DNA from 2 places in the Mycobacteroides stephanolepidis genome. Region 1 is predicted to be linked to the other one. Evidence: riboswitches for the same ligand, from Rfam matches in the RefSeq annotation. Region 1 holds a riboswitch; the other holds the start of a gene.
The links. A riboswitch is a leader RNA that binds a small molecule or an ion and turns the genes downstream of it on or off. The one in region 1 is predicted to bind S-adenosylmethionine.

Region 1 (7,660 bases):
ACAGGCTGGCGACGGTGGTGATGAGCAGCGTCACGATGATCACAGCAAGGCTTGCCAGCGTGGGGATCTCGGGCACGTGCACCGGCTCGCCGCCGTTGATGAAGGGCAGCTCGTTCTCGTGTAGCGCGTGCAGGATCAGTTTGACGCCGATGAAGAGCAGGATGAAGGCCAGTCCCTGCGACAGGTACACCAGACGCTTGAGCATGTCGCCGAGCAGGAAGTACAGCTGACGCAGACCCATGAGGGCGAACACGTTGGCCGTGAACACCAGATAGGGCTCCTTGGTGAGCCCGTAGATCGCGGGGATCGAGTCGAGGGCGAAGAGAAGATCGGTGGTGCCGAGGGCGACGATCACCAGGAACATCGGCGTCATCAGTCGCGTGCCGTTTTCCCGGACCCACAGTCGCAGACCGTCCCATGTGTCGGTGGTCCGCAGGTGCTTGCGGGCGAACTGCACCACGGCGTTATCGGCGTCGTCGTCGTGCTCGGTGTCCCGGGCCAGGTTGATGGCGGTGTACACCAGGAACGCGCCGAAAAGGTAGAAGATCCAGGAGAACTGCTCGATGGCCACCGCGCCCAGCGCGATGAAGATGCCGCGGAAGATCAGCGCCAGGATGATGCCGATCAGCAGCGCCTCCTGCTGATAGACACGGGGAACTTTGAAGCTGGCCATGATGATCAGGAAGATGAACAGGTTGTCCACCGACAGGCTGTACTCGGTGAGCCAGCCCGCGAAGAACTCCAGCCCGAACTGGCTGCCGTGGAAGAACCACACCCACAGACCGAATGCCACCGCGAGCCCTATGTAGATGCTCAGGGCGGTGGCGGTCTCGCGAACGGAGGGCTCATGGGGGCGCCTACCGATTACGACGACGTCGACCAACAAGATCGCGACCGTGACGGCCAGCGTGATGATCCACTCGAGCTGGGATACCTGCATTGAATAACCTCCGGTCGCCAAAACGCCGGAGGTCTCTTCCGCCGATACGTGACCGGCCCGCGGCACCGACCGGTCCGACAATGGCCGATGTGATGACGACACCGCAGCGAAAGGAATACTCCCCTCCACCAGTCAGTGTGCCCTACTGCGCGGGGATCGGAAAATCGGGCCGGATCACGACGTGACGTCGGCGATGTGACACCGCGCATTTGAAATCACCCTGCGCAATGCGCTTGACGATGGCCGCGGCCGGTGGGCACACTGCCCTCAGGTCATGAGAACCAGCGACAAGCCCTGGCTAGCTGGTCGGCAACCCTCCTCCACGGTGGGGTGCTCCAGGTGACGACCTGGCCGCGCTCAACCGAGTGTGGCAAGCGTGGACTCGCCGGGCGGGTCCGGTGAGATGGGATGTCACATGTCAGTGTCCACACAATCTGGATCTGAGCGACCGGTCGCGCGTGTCGTCGGAGCAGATATCAAAGTTCCTCTGGCACAAGGTGGTTGGATCAGATACGCCAATTTCGACTACGCGGCGAGCGCACCCGCGCTCGGCGATGTCGCGGACCGCGTCAACGAGTTGCTCCCGTACTACGCCAGCGTCCACCGCGGCGCCGGATACGCCTCGCGCGTGTGCACCGCGGTGTATGAGGGCACCCGGGAAACGGTGGGGCGTTTCGTGGGGGCAGCCCCCGACCACCATGTGATCTTTACCCGCAACACCACCGACTCTCTCAATCTGCTCGCTTCGGCGGTGCCCTGTGCGGCGGAGTCTGAAGGCCGGAGGCACCCAAATGTGGTGGTGCTTGATATCGAACATCATGCAAACCTGTTGACCTGGCAGCGATATGGCGCCCGAGTGGTAGCGCATCGAGCCACCGTCGCGGACACCGTCGCTGCGCTGGATGAGGAACTCGCCCGGAGGCCCGCCGCGCTGCTGGCCGTTGCCGGCGCATCGAATGTCACCGGCGAGGTGCTGCCATTGGCTGAACTCGCTGCCGTTGCCCACCGGCACGGCGCGAGGATCGCCGTTGACGGTGCGCAGTTGGTTCCACATCGTCGCGTCGACCTGGCGGCAACCGGAATCGACTACCTCGCGTTCTCCGGGCACAAGCTGTATGCCCCGTTTGGTGCCGGAGTCCTTGTCGGACAAAGTGACTGGCTCGACGCCGCGCGACCCTATCTGGCAGGCGGGGGTGCGGTGCGCAATGTCGGTATCGATGGGGCCGAGTGGCTCGTCGGACCGCAGCGGCATGAGGCGGGCACTCCCAATGTGGTCGGCGTTGCCGCCGTGGCGGCGGCATGTGAGGCATTGGCCGCGCTGGGAGAGATAAGCCGCCTCGAGGGGGCGCTCACCGTTCAACTCCGAGAGGGGCTCGAGGCGATCGAAGGCGTTGACACCCTTCGTATCTGGGATGGCGGTCGAGACGTGCTGGGCATTGTGTCCTTCACGGTCGCCGGATACACGCCGTCGGTGGCCGCCGCGTATCTGTCCGCCGAGCACGGAATCGGAGTGCGCGACGGCAGGTTCTGCGCGCATCCGCTACTGGCCAGATTGGGTGCTCCGGGTGGGGCGCTACGCGCAAGCGTCGGGCTGGGAACTAGTGCGGGTGACATCACGCGCCTCGTCGATGCGATCGGCCAGCTTGTTCGCCATGGCCCGACCCTGACCTATGTCGAGCGGGACGGACAGGTGGGGCCCGTTGACGACCCGCGACCCCTGCCGGATTTCCTGGTGGTCTGACGCCGAATCGCAGTATCCGTAACTTATAATATGTGATACTTTCAGTCCGACACATCACAGGGTCGGACCGACAAGGACGTCGAATGACTAGTACACGTGTGCGGGGTAGCGAAGTGAACGATCGGGAACGGGTTGTTCCCGACCATGAAGTCGTGATCATCGGAGCCGGCTTCGGCGGTATCGGAGCAGGTGTTGAGCTCACCAAAAGGGGAGTCCACGATTTCGTGATCTTGGAGAAGTGGGGGGCCGCCGGCGGAACCTGGCACGCGAACAAGTATCCGGGCGTGGCCGTTGATATCCCGACCGTTATCTACAGTTTTTCCTACGACCAGAAGACCACCTGGTCGAAGTTCTTCACCCCGGGTGATGAACTTGAGGAGTACGCCAACGAGCTCGTCGACAAGCATGACCTGCGCCGCAAGATCCGCTTCAATACACGCGTCGTTCGTCAGGAATTTGATGAGTCACAAAACATCTGGGCTCTTACCCTGGACGATGACACTGTCATCACCACTCGGCATGTGATCGCCGCGACAGGCGGGCTTGAGCAACCCAAGCTCCCGGAAATAGACGGCATCGATTCCTATCAGGGAGTGTTGATGCATACCGCGCTGTGGGACAAGGATGTTCAGCTTGCCGGCAAGAGGGTGGCGGTCATCGGAACCGGGGCGACCTCGCTGCAGCTGGTTCCCGAGATCGCTCCGGAGGTTGGCCATCTCACCGTCTTTCAGCGCACACCGATCTATGTCGGGCCCAAGCCCGACTTGAAGTACAACGCGTTCTGGCGGGCACTGTTCGGATTCCCCGGTGTTGCCAAGGGTATTCGACACGCGATCAACCTCGGCACCGCATACATCCCGGACGCTGTTTTCAACCTCGACTCCAAGTATGTCGAATCGGCGTCGATGGCAATGGCCAACAGAATTCGTTCCTGGATGCGTACACAGGTCGATGATCCGGTGACCCGCGAGAAGCTGCTGCCCTACTACGGATTTGGTTGTAAACGTCCGTCGTTCTCCAACACCTACCTCAAGACGTTCAACCGGCCCAACGTGGACTTGGTGACCGAGCCGATTCAGCGGATCACCGAGAAAGGTCTGCTGACCGCGGACGGCGTCGAGCATGAAGTAGATGTATTGATCTGTGCCACCGGATTTGCGATCTGGGATCACATGCCGGCCTTCCCGACCGCCGGGCGAGGCGGCAAGGACTTGAAGCGGTTCTTCCAGGAGAGTCGTTATCAGGCGTACCAGGGTGTTTCGATTCCCGAGTACCCCAACTTCTTCCTCGTTCTCGGGCCGTACGGATACGTGTTCGGGCCGTATCACATGCTGATCGAGTCGACGACCGCGCACGCGGCCCGGGTCATCGCGGAGACCAAGAAACGCGGTGCCACCACCGCGGAGGTCAAGCAGGACGTGCACCAGGCCTACTTCGACAAGATGCACCAGCGCAACAAGAATCACCTGTGGCTCTCCCCGGCATGTTCGACCGCCAACACCTACTACATCGACAATCACGGTGACTCGCCGTTCCGGCCAGGCGGTTTCGGCGAGATGTATTTCCACAACAAGTACTTCCGGTTGGACAACTATCGCTACGGCAGCGAGACGGTGGCGCCCGTGGTGAAGGTGGCATCGAGGCGCAAGCGCAACAAGGAGGTCGTGGGATGAGGCTGCTACCCGCACGTAAACCAGATCTTGTTGTGGTGACCGGCGCCGGCAGCGGCATCGGGCGGGCCATTGCCATCCAATTCGCCAAGAGCGGTGCGGAGGTGGTGGCATCGGATCTGGATCTGACGACCGCCCAGGAAACGGCGGAGATCATTCACAACAAGGGACTGCGTGCCGTCGCGTTCCAGCTCGATGTCACAGATCCGGCAGCCTGGGAGCGGTTCGCCGATCAGGTGCGGGCCGAATACGGTGTCCCCGATGTGCTGGTGAACAACGCGGGCATCATGGTTGGCGGACGCTTCTTCGACCTCGAGCAGGAGCACTGGGAAAAGCAGTTCCGGGTCAACGTTTTTGGTGTCGCATATGGCGGGCGCGTCTTTGGTAAGCAGATGGCCGAACGCGGTCGGGGTGGTCAGATCGTCAACATCGCCTCGGCGGGGGCCATCACTCCGACGCCGATCTTCCCCGCCTACTCTGCCTCGAAGGCTGCGGTGAAGATGTTGAGCGAGTGTATGCGGATGGAACTGGGACCCAAGGGAATCGGGGTGTCCGCGGTATGTCCGGGCTTCATCAACACCAACATCGGCGTAAACGCCACCGTGGCCGGTGTGGACCTGCCCGACGATGTGCGTGAGCGTGCGAACAACGTGATGAGGGCCTTCCAGTCCTCTGCCCCGATGAGAGTGCTGGATCAGTTGATCGGTCCCCCGCAGGTTGCGCGGGCCACGGTCCGCGCGGCGCGCTACAACTTTGCGGTGGCTCCGGTGCGTCCCGAAGCGTGGCTGGGTTACTTCTTGAGCAGGCTCCTGCCGGGTCTCAATCGACATTTCATGTATCCGATTCCGTACTGGCTCGGATTGGATATCGACTCGCTCATGCCGAGGGTGCAACGCGTCATCGACAACCTGACCGAACGCGCACCGACGCCGCCTATCTCCGAGCAGTCGTCGGTGTGATCGGGGCTGATCCGCTCACCCGGAATTGAACGATGGATCTACTGCGGCCTCGTGGGTACCGTGGCGTCTGTGGCGACACAACATCAAACGTTTCGGGTCTTCACCGACGACGCGGCCGGCTGGCACGAGCTGACCAACGGAACGGGTGTTACCGCACGCGTCAACGCCGCCGATCTCAAGCAGGCGCAGCGGGCCAGGCACGCGCTGCGCGCGGCACGCAAGGACGCACCCGCGGTCATCCTGTATGTTTACGTGCACATCGAGGCCGATTCCCGATCGGCGCGTAAGCATTTTGCGAGCCTGCGAGTTCCCTCGGCGGTGTCGTATGCGGGTACGCCGGAAGGGCTGGCGGGTCTGATCGCCGATATCTACCTGGCGGGTGTCGCCGACGGCGTGACCCTGATCCCGGCGTCGCCCACCACGGACATCGGTTGTGCCGCACGCCGCGTATTGGCGTTGCTGCCGCAGCGAATACCGCTGGCGGCGTAGTGCGCGGCTAGCTCACCAGTTGTCGTAACCGCCCTCGGGGCCGAGCATGCGCTCCAGACGGGTGCGGTTGATCTTTGCGAGCTCGTTACGGGTCACCTTGCGCTCGGTGTCCACGTCGTGGTGCATGCGGTCGGAGATCGCACGCAGCACGGAGGCCCCGTCCTGTCCACACAGGTGCATGACGAAGCGGTGGCCGAAGTGGTGCTCGTACCGGTGGGCAGCGGCCCGCAACGCGGCCATCATTCCCGGGGTCTCATCGCGGATCGCGCACTGCTCGGCATGTGAACGCGCACTTCCCGGACGTCTGCCCAGCGGCGGGTAGGCGATCAGTACCTCGTCCAGTGATTCCTCCGACAGGGCGAATAGCTCGTTGTCGGCGTATCGGAATAGGGCATCGTGATCGGCGAACGGCCGGGCGGCGGCGATTTTCCGCGCCCAGGTCACGCTGCCACCGCACTCGTACAGCGCGTGGACCGCTTTGGTGTCGGGCATCTCATTGAACGTGTCGCGGCCGATGCCCTGATGCATCAACATAGAACCATGATTCGACGGGGCGCCGCTGTTCGCTAGAGGGGGACCGTGCATTTTGCAGGAGCTTAACGCGACGTAACATTGCACCCGGTAGTGCTGGGGAAGGAGTGGGGGACAGTGACGGATCCGGCCTGGCAGGCGTACCCGCAGGAGCCGTGGCCACCCGGCGAGCCGATTCCCTATCCCGAGGATCCGAAACCTCCGAAGTGGCCGTGGATAGTCGCCGGCGTCAGCATCCTGGCGGTGCTGGCGATAGCGCTGACCGCGATTCTGGTCATCACCCGTCGAACCGAGGTGGCAACACCCACGACGGTCACCGTCACCCCATCGACGACCTGGACGGGGCCCAACGACGTCCCCCTGCCATCGATAACAACGACCGAGCCACCTCCGCCGTCACCACCCCCGCCGAACCCCAGCACGGGTGTCGAAACCACGCCAACGACCACCGAAGCACCTCCGGTGCCCACCACGACCGAGGCGCCCACGCCGGTGCCCACCACCGGAGAAGGCCCGGGCGGTTCGGGCCGAGGAGGCAAGAGCGTCACCTACAGCGCGTGGGGCTCGGGCGTCGACCCGCTGCCACCGCATTTCGGGTTGAAGGTCAGTTACTGGACCGGCACCGAGCTGGTGACGATCCAAGACATCAAGCTTCCCTGGGGTGTCTCGGTGACGATCACCAACTCTGCGGCGTCACCGCGCATGATTGTCGACTGGGGTGAGGCCAGTTGCTCGATCACCGTCGACGGCGTCGTCGTCGTCAGTAACAGCGGCCCGATGGGCGCCGTATGCGTGGCGCCCTGACCCGAGTCAGTGGCCCTGAGTTTTGAGGCGCTCGAACGACGCGATGACCTCGGCCTCGGCCTCGGCGCGGCCCACCCAGTCGGCGGCCTCGACGAACTTGCCGGGCTCCAGGTCCTTGTAGTGCACGAAGAAGTGCTTGATGGCATCCAGTTCGAAGCTCGACACGTCACCGATGTCCTGGATATGATCCCAGCGAGGGTCGCCCGCGGGCACGCACAGCACCTTGTCGTCGCCGCCGCCGTCGTCGACCATCTTGAACATGCCGACGGGCCGTGCCTCGACGATCACGCCCGGGAAGACGGGCTCGGGCAGTAGCAGCAGGGCATCCAGCGGATCGCCGTCCTCGCCGAGCGTGTTCTCGATGAACCCGTAATCGGTGGGGTAGGCCATGGGCGTGTAGAGGTAGCGGTCCAGGCGCACCCGGCCGGTCACGTGATCGACCTCGTACTTGTTGCGCTGACCCTTGGGGATCTCGATGGTGACGTCGAACTCCACACCCGCTCCTTGAATGTCGGTGGTACTTAGC
Region 2 (7,660 bases), 1.7 Mb from region 1:
GATCCACCCAGTGCCAGGCCTGCGCCACGAGCACCGCATCCACGCTGTTGTCGGGCAGCGGAATCTCCTCGGCGGTCCCCAACAGTGCGGGCGTCTCGGGAAGTGAATTGCTCAGTACCTCAAGCATTTCGGCGAGCGGATCCACCGCGATCACGTTGAGTCCGCGTTCCACCAGGCGGGTGGTGAGTTTCCCGGTACCGGCGCCCAGATCCAGGACGTCGTGTGCTCCGTCGGGCAGCAGCCAGTCGATGGCCTCGGGTGGGTAGGACGGGCGCCCCCGTTCGTAGGCGGCGGCCTGTGAACCGAACGACAGCGATGGCTCTGCTTGTGCGTCCGGCATTCGCGCTCCTCGGGTTCCGTTTACGAAGCCTGTGTTGACTTGGCCAGGGCGAGTGTCTCCCGAACCAGCTCGCTCACCGCGTCGAACTCGATGAGGAACGCGTCGTGGCCATGCAACGATTCGACTACTCGCAAGCCGGTACAACCGGGCAGCAGGTCGGCTAATTCCTCCTGCAGGCGCAGCGGGTACAGCCGATCGGACGTGATACCGCCGACGACGACGGGCACGGGGCAGCCACGCAGCGCTTTCTCGACGCCGCCACGGTTCCGGCCGACATCGTGCCGGTTGAGTGCCTCGGTCAGGATGACGTAGCTTCCGGCGTCGAAGCGCCGAACGAACTTGTTGCCCTGATGCTCCAGGTAGCTCTGCACCGCGTATCGGCCGTCGGCCCACGGATCCTCGGGCCCGTCCGGGCCGACCTGGGGATCATTGCCGAACCGGGTGTCCAGCTCGACCTCGCCGCGGTAGGTCAGGTGCGCGATGCGTCGGGCGAGGTTCAGTCCCCTCTGCGGGCTGCGTCCGCTGCCGTGATAGTCGCCGCCCTGCCAGTCCGGATCGGACCGAATGGCGGCGATCTGCGTGCTCTGGGTGCCGATCTGATCGCCGGTGGCGCGCGCACCAACCGCCAGCACCAGCGCTGCACGCACCGAATCCGGCTGCATGACAGCCCATTCCAGCGCGCGTGCACCGCCCATCGAACCGCCGACGACGGCGGCGACCTCGGTGATGCCGAGTTGTGCGAGTGCGGCGACGTCGGCGTTCACCTGGTCACGTACCGACACCTCGGGGAATCGTGACCCCCAGGGCTCTCCGTCGGCGGCAAGGGAAGTCGGGCCGGTGCTACCCCGGCAGCCACCCAACACGTTGGTGGCGATGGCGCACCACTGGTCGGTGTCGATCGCGGCGCCAGGGCCGATGATTCCTTGCCACCAGCCGCCGGTGATGTGGTCTGTACCGGCGGCTCCGATCACGTGTGAGTCGGCGGTCAGCGCATGACAGACGAACACCACGTTGTCGCGGCGTGGTGAGAGCTTTCCCCATGTCTGTACCGCGACGGTCGCGTCATCGATGACGGCACCGCTTTCCAGCGTGATCGAACCTATTGGTACGTAGGCGATCTCATCGCCCTGCGGAAGAGCGATGTTCGCCACGGGAAGCTGATGGTCGGCTGAGTCGCTTGCGCGAAGATCGTCGGTCAAGGTCATGATGATGCCACCGCCGCGGGCTGTTTGAGTCGCCGCACCGCGGCGAATCCGGTATCCAGATCGGCCAGGATGTCGTCGATACCCTCAATGCCGACCGCCAACCGCACCAGGCCGGGTGTGACACCGGAGGCCACCTGCTCTGCGGGCGAGAGCTGTGCGTGCGTCGTCGTGGCGGGGTGAATGACCAGCGATCGCACATCGCCGATGTTGGCCACCTGGCTGTGCAGCGTCAGGGAATCGATGAAGGTGGTCGCCGCCTCGACTCCTCCGTCCAGTTCGAATGCGAGCACCGCACCGGCGCCCTTGGGGGCCAATGACTTCGCGCGTTCGTACCAGGGGGAGGTGGGCAGCCCGGCGTAGTTGACGCCGGTGACCTCCGGCTGGGCGGCGAGGTACTCGGCCACCCGCTGTGCATTTTCGACGTGGCGTTGCACCCGCAGGCTCAACGTCTCCAGTCCCTGCGCGATGAGGAATGCGTTGAACGGGGAGATGGCGGGACCGAGGTCGCGCAACAGCTGCACACGCGCCTTGAGTGCGTAGGCCGGTGCGCCCAGGTCGGCGAACACCACCCCGTGGTAGCTCGGGTCCGGAGTGGTGAATCCGGGGTGGCGGCCCTGGGTCCAATCGAAGGTGCCGCCGTCGATGATCACGCCACCGATCGCATTGCCGTGTCCACCAAGGTATTTGGTGGCCGAGTGCACCACGATGTCGGCGCCGTGGGCCAGCGGCTGGATCAGATAGGGGGTGGCGACGGTGTTGTCGACGATGAGGGGGACGCCCGCTTCGTGCGCGATCTTCGAGATGCCGGGAATGTCGAGAATGTCGTTCTTGGGGTTGGAGATCGATTCGGCGAAGAGCGCCTTGGTCTGTGGCGTGATGGCGCGGCGCCAGGAGTCGAGGTCGTCGGGATCTTCGACGAAGGTGGTTGAGATGCCCAGGCGCGGCAACGTGTAGTGCAGCAGATTGTATGTGCCGCCGTACAGGCGCGGGCTCGACACGATGTTGTCACCGGCCTGCGCGATGTTGATGATGGCCAATGTCGCTGCCGCCTGCCCGGAAGCGAGCAGCAGCGCTGCCACTCCGCCTTCGAGGGCAGCGATGCGCTGCTCGACGACATTCTGAGTCGGGTTACCGATGCGGGTGTAGATGTTGCCCTCTTCGGACAGCCCGAACAGCGCCGCCGCGTGCGCGGTGTCGTTGAAGACGTAGGACGTGGTCTGGTAGATCGGCAGGGCTCGGGCATTGGTCGCCGGGTCGGCGGTCTGGCCTGCGTGGATCTGCTTGGTCTCAAACGCCCACTGGGCGGTGGGATCGATATCGGTCATGGGAACCTCCTGGTGGTCGGTGCGGGGCTGGCGGTTTAGGGCATGCGACAGCGACAACACCGATAACAGGAATGCAGGGACTCACCCCCGGGTGACGAACGCTTCATTGGGCCAACCTGTCTTCTCGGGGCCCGTCATCGGACCCGCGCTTGCCGTGTGGCCGACTGTCCTTTCATAACCCAGTCGGCTACTCAACCTGGTCATCACCCGGGGCACCCCACCGCGGTTGGAGGGTTGCCGACCAGCGAGCCGGGGCTTGACGCTGGTACTCATGACCGCTTAAAAGCGTATCGCAATGCACCGAATGGTTGCCACCAGGTATGCGAGGCACGGCTCGGTGGTGGCTCACGGCCACGATGGGAGCGCGATCACAGCCCGTCCGCCCGCCTAGGCTCGGAAGCGACGTGATACTGAATAGGTCAACCGTGTGACCCACGGGATGCCTGAGATTTGACCGACCAACAAGTCCGATCAACGATGCCGGGAGTGACCATGAGTGCGCAGCAGCCGACCATCATCTACACGCTGACAGACGAGGCGCCGCTGCTTGCGACGTACTCCTTCTTGCCGATCATCCGGGCCTTCGCGGGCCCCGCCGGTATCGACGTTCAAACCAGCGATATCTCCGTTGCCGCACGCATCCTGTCCGAGTTCACCGAGTACCTCCCCGAGGATCAGCGCGTTCCGGACAACCTGGCCGAGCTGGGCCGCCTGACGCAGTTGCCCGAGACGAACATCATCAAGCTGCCGAACATCAGCGCGTCGGTGCCCCAGCTGCTGGCCGCCATCAAGGAACTGCAGGGTAAGGGCTACAAGCTGCCGGACTACCCCGAGGACCCGAAGAACGACGAAGAGAAGGACATCTTGGTGCGGTACACCAAGTGTCTGGGCAGTGCCGTGAACCCCATTCTGCGTGAAGGTAACTCGGATCGGCGCGCACCGCGTGCGGTCAAGGAGTACGCACGCAAGCACCCGCACAGCATGGGCACGTGGTCGCAGGCGTCGCGCACCCACGTCGCAACCATGAAGGAAGGCGACTTCTACCACGGTGAGAAGTCGCTGACGCTGGATCGCGACCGCAAGGTCAAGATGGTGCTGACCACCAAGAGCGGCGAGACCATCGTGCTCAAGCCCGAGGTGACGCTGGGCGCGGGCGACATCATCGACAGCATGTTCATGAGCAAGAAGGCGCTCTGCGACTTCTACGAAGAGCAGATCGAGGACGCATATAAGACCGGCGTGATGCTCTCCCTGCACGTCAAGGCCACCATGATGCGGGTCAGCCACCCCATCGTGTTCGGGCACGCGGTGAAGATCTTCTACAAGGACGCCTTCGCCAAGCATCAGGAGCTGTTCGACGAGCTGGGCGTGAACGTCAACAACGGCATGTCCGACCTCTACAGCAAGATCGAGGCGCTGCCGGCATCGCAGCACGAGGAGATCATTCGCGACCTGCACGCCTGCCACGAGCACCGGCCCGAGCTGGCCATGGTGGATTCGGCCAAGGGCATCTCGAACTTCCATTCGCCCAGCGACGTGATCGTCGACGCCTCGATGCCCGCGATGATCCGGGCCGGCGGCAAGATGTACGGCGCGGACGGCAAGCTCAAGGACACCAAGGCCGTCAACCCGGAGTCGACCTTCTCCCGGATCTATCAGGAGATGATCAACTTCGTAAAGACCCACGGCCAGTTCGATCCGACCACCATGGGCACCGTTCCCAACGTGGGTCTCATGGCGCAGAAGGCCGAGGAGTACGGCAGCCACGACAAGACCTTCGAGATCGCCGAGGCGGGCGTCGCCGACATCGTCGATATCGACACCGGTGAGGTACTGCTGAGCCAGAACGTCGACGAGGGTGACATCTGGCGCATGCCGATCGTGCGGGACGCGGCGATCCAGGACTGGGTCAAGCTGGCGGTCACCCGTGGGCGGGAATCCGGGATGAACGTGGTGTTCTGGCTGGACACCGAGCGTCCGCACGAGGTGGAACTGCGCAAGAAGGTCAAGGAGTACCTGCAGGACCACGACACCGAAGGCCTCAAGATTCAGGTTGTGCCCCAGGTCTGGGCCATGCGCTACACGCTGGAACGGCTGATCCGCGGCAAGGACACCATCGCCGCGACCGGCAACATTCTGCGTGACTACCTGACCGACCTGTTCCCGATCCTGGAGCTGGGTACCAGCGCCAAGATGCTGTCCATCGTGCCGCTGATGGCGGGCGGCGGACTGTACGAGACCGGCGCCGGCGGTTCGGCACCCAAGCACGTCAGCCAGCTGGTCGAAGAGAACCACCTGCGGTGGGACTCTCTCGGTGAGTTCCTGGCGCTGGCCGTCAGCCTGGAGGACCTGGGCATCAAGACCGGGAACCCGCGGGCCAAGATTCTGGCCACCACGCTGGACGCGGCGACCGGGAAGCTGCTGGAGAACGACAAGAGCCCGTCGCGCAAGGTCGGGGAGCTCGACAACCGTGGCAGCCAGTTCTACCTGGCCCTGTACTGGGCGGCCGAGCTTGCCGCTCAGACCGAGGATGTGGAGCTGGCCGAGCTGTTCGCGCCGTTGGCCAAGCAGCTGGTCGAGAACGAGGACGAGATCGTCGCCGAGCTTGCCGCAGTGCAGGGCAGCCCGGCCGATATCGGCGGCTACTACTCTCCGGACCCGGATAAGACCGCCGCGGTGATGCGGCCGAGCCAGACCTTCAACGCCGTACTGGCATCCGTCGAGGTATAGCTCACTGCGTCGAGTGTGAAACCTGGGCGGCGAATCAGTCGAAACTCCGCCACAGGTTCACGCTCGACGTGATCTCTAGCCGACGTCGGAGGCCGCGGCACGCTTGGCGGCGACCAGCGGGTCGATCAGGTCGGCGATCACTTCGGTGACCTGACCGGGCGCTTCGAGCATGGGCACGTGCCCCATGCCCGCCAGGGTGATTCGCCGTGCATCGGCAGGCAGGCCCTGGCTGATGAGCTTCCCGAAACGACCCGGGGGCACGATCTCGTCCTTCTCACACAGCACCAGCTGTGCCGGCACCGAGATGGTGTTCAGGTTCTGCAGGCCCGGCGCCGGCAGAATCGACGACAGCGACGGCAAGTAGGCCGGGCAGTGTGTGATGTCCTCGAAAATGCTGTGGAAGTCCGGCAGGCTCAGCGCCTCTGTCTCCCCGCAGAGGGCGCGGGCGGTGGCGAACTTGACGAACGGCAGGCCCGCCACGCGGCGGCCCAACAGCCGGGAGAACGCCAGCCAGGGGAGCATGGCCGCGAACTTCACCACGATCTCCGCCTTCAGCGGCGAGTACTTGGTCCAGCCGCCGGCAGGCGCGATGGCGGTGACGCTGCGAGCCCGGCCGCGTAGCGCCAGACCCAGCGCGATCCAGCCGCCCAGCGAGTTGCCCACCAGATGGGCGGTCTCCCAGCCCTTCTCATCCATGATCTCTTCGACCTGGTCCAGGTAGGTATCGACCGAGCGCTGCGACAACGGAGGCAGCGCGGGCAACGGTCCGCCGCCGTTGTGTCCGGGGTAGGTGGGTGCGAACACCTCGTATCCGGCATCGGCGAGCTGCTCGGCCACGGTCTCCCACACCGACTGCGACAGCATGAACGGATGTAGCAGCAGGACCGGCTCGCCCTCGCCCATCTCGATGGGCGCTCGCTTGCTCGACGACTTCGACAAAATGGCTTCCAGCATGCGGTCCTCCTAGTGCGCCAACATCTGCGTTGACATTACTGTCTGTTGCGTCAACTTACCGTGCCCCGTGGTGCCCATCACTGTCGGCTGTTCTTCGCCCCGGCGGCTCATCACTGTCAGACCTCTCGACTATCGTCGGCGACCGATGAGCACCAAGAAGATCACCGTCACCACCATCAACGTCAACGGCATTCGTGCCGCGGTCAAAGAGCGGTCCACGGAGAACCGGGGGCTGTTGCCCTGGTTGGAGCAGACGACCGCCGACATCGTGTGTCTGCAAGAGGTGCGTGCGGAGAACGAGCAACTCCAGGAGGCGTTGGCTCCGGCGCTGGCCGCGGGGTGGCACGTGGTGAACGCCTCGTCGAGTGTGAAGGGACGCAACGGCGTGGGGATTCTCAGCCGCGTCCCGGCCACCTCGACCAAGGTGTCGCTCGACGCCGATGGTGGCGAGTTCGACGAAGCCGGGCGGTATCTGGAGGCCCAGGTCGGCGATCTCACGGTGGCGAGCATCTACCTGCCCACCGGGGAGGCGGGCACGGCGCGCCAGGACGAGAAGGAACGTTTCATGGCGGCGGTGGGCGCCAGGATGGCCAAACTGGTTGCGAGCGGGCGCGACACGGTGATCTGCGGTGATTGGAACATCGGGCATACCGAGCGAGACATCAAGGCCTGGAAGGCGAATCAGAAGAAGGCCGGGTTCCTGCCGGAGGAGCGGGCCTGGGTCGGCTCGCTGCTCGAGGCCGGGTGGGTCGATACCTTCCGGTTGCTGCACCCCGATGTCGACGGACCGTACAGCTGGTGGTCGTGGCGGGGTAAGGCCTTCGACAACGACGCGGGCTGGCGCATCGACTATCACCTGGCGACCGCCGATCTCGGGCAGCGCGCACACGCGGCGCGGGTCGAACGTGCCGACGCCTACGCACTGCGCTGGTCCGACCATGCGCCGGTGACGGTCGAGTACCGGCTGCACTAGCCGATTGAGCGGTCTGCTCGGGTAAATGGTTTTGACCGGTCATGCCAGGATGGATGCACTATGACTGCCGACAGGACCGCTGACACCGCCGCCCGGGGACGCCTGTTCTCCGGGATTCAACCCACCGCCGATT

Region 2: it holds a riboswitch for S-adenosylmethionine, as region 1 does, so the genes downstream of both, MSTE_RS18910 (bifunctional o-acetylhomoserine/o-acetylserine sulfhydrylase) here and MSTE_RS02315 (aminotransferase class V-fold PLP-dependent enzyme) in region 1, are expected to answer to the same signal.

The regions. Positions count from the first base shown of each region.
Region 1 covers NZ_AP018165.1:453,820-461,479, forward strand. The annotation lists gene MSTE_RS02310 (TerC family protein) at 1-940, opposite strand, end outside; SAM riboswitch class IV at 1,211-1,323, shown strand; gene MSTE_RS02315 (aminotransferase class V-fold PLP-dependent enzyme) at 1,356-2,681, shown strand; gene MSTE_RS02320 (flavin-containing monooxygenase) at 2,765-4,354, shown strand; gene MSTE_RS02325 (SDR family NAD(P)-dependent oxidoreductase) at 4,351-5,310, shown strand; gene MSTE_RS02330 (hypothetical protein) at 5,362-5,799, shown strand; gene MSTE_RS02335 (2-oxo-4-hydroxy-4-carboxy-5-ureidoimidazoline decarboxylase) at 5,812-6,333, opposite strand; gene MSTE_RS02340 (hypothetical protein) at 6,448-7,134, shown strand; gene MSTE_RS02345 (inorganic diphosphatase) at 7,141-7,629, opposite strand.
Region 2 covers NZ_AP018165.1:3,796,304-3,803,963, reverse strand. The annotation lists gene MSTE_RS18920 (class I SAM-dependent methyltransferase) at 1-340, opposite strand, end outside; gene metX (homoserine O-acetyltransferase MetX) at 361-1,545, opposite strand; gene MSTE_RS18910 (bifunctional o-acetylhomoserine/o-acetylserine sulfhydrylase) at 1,542-2,870, opposite strand; SAM riboswitch class IV at 3,011-3,147, opposite strand; gene MSTE_RS18905 (NADP-dependent isocitrate dehydrogenase) at 3,363-5,600, shown strand; gene MSTE_RS18900 (alpha/beta fold hydrolase) at 5,676-6,554, opposite strand; gene MSTE_RS18895 (exodeoxyribonuclease III) at 6,700-7,527, shown strand; gene trpS (tryptophan--tRNA ligase) at 7,588-7,660, shown strand, end outside.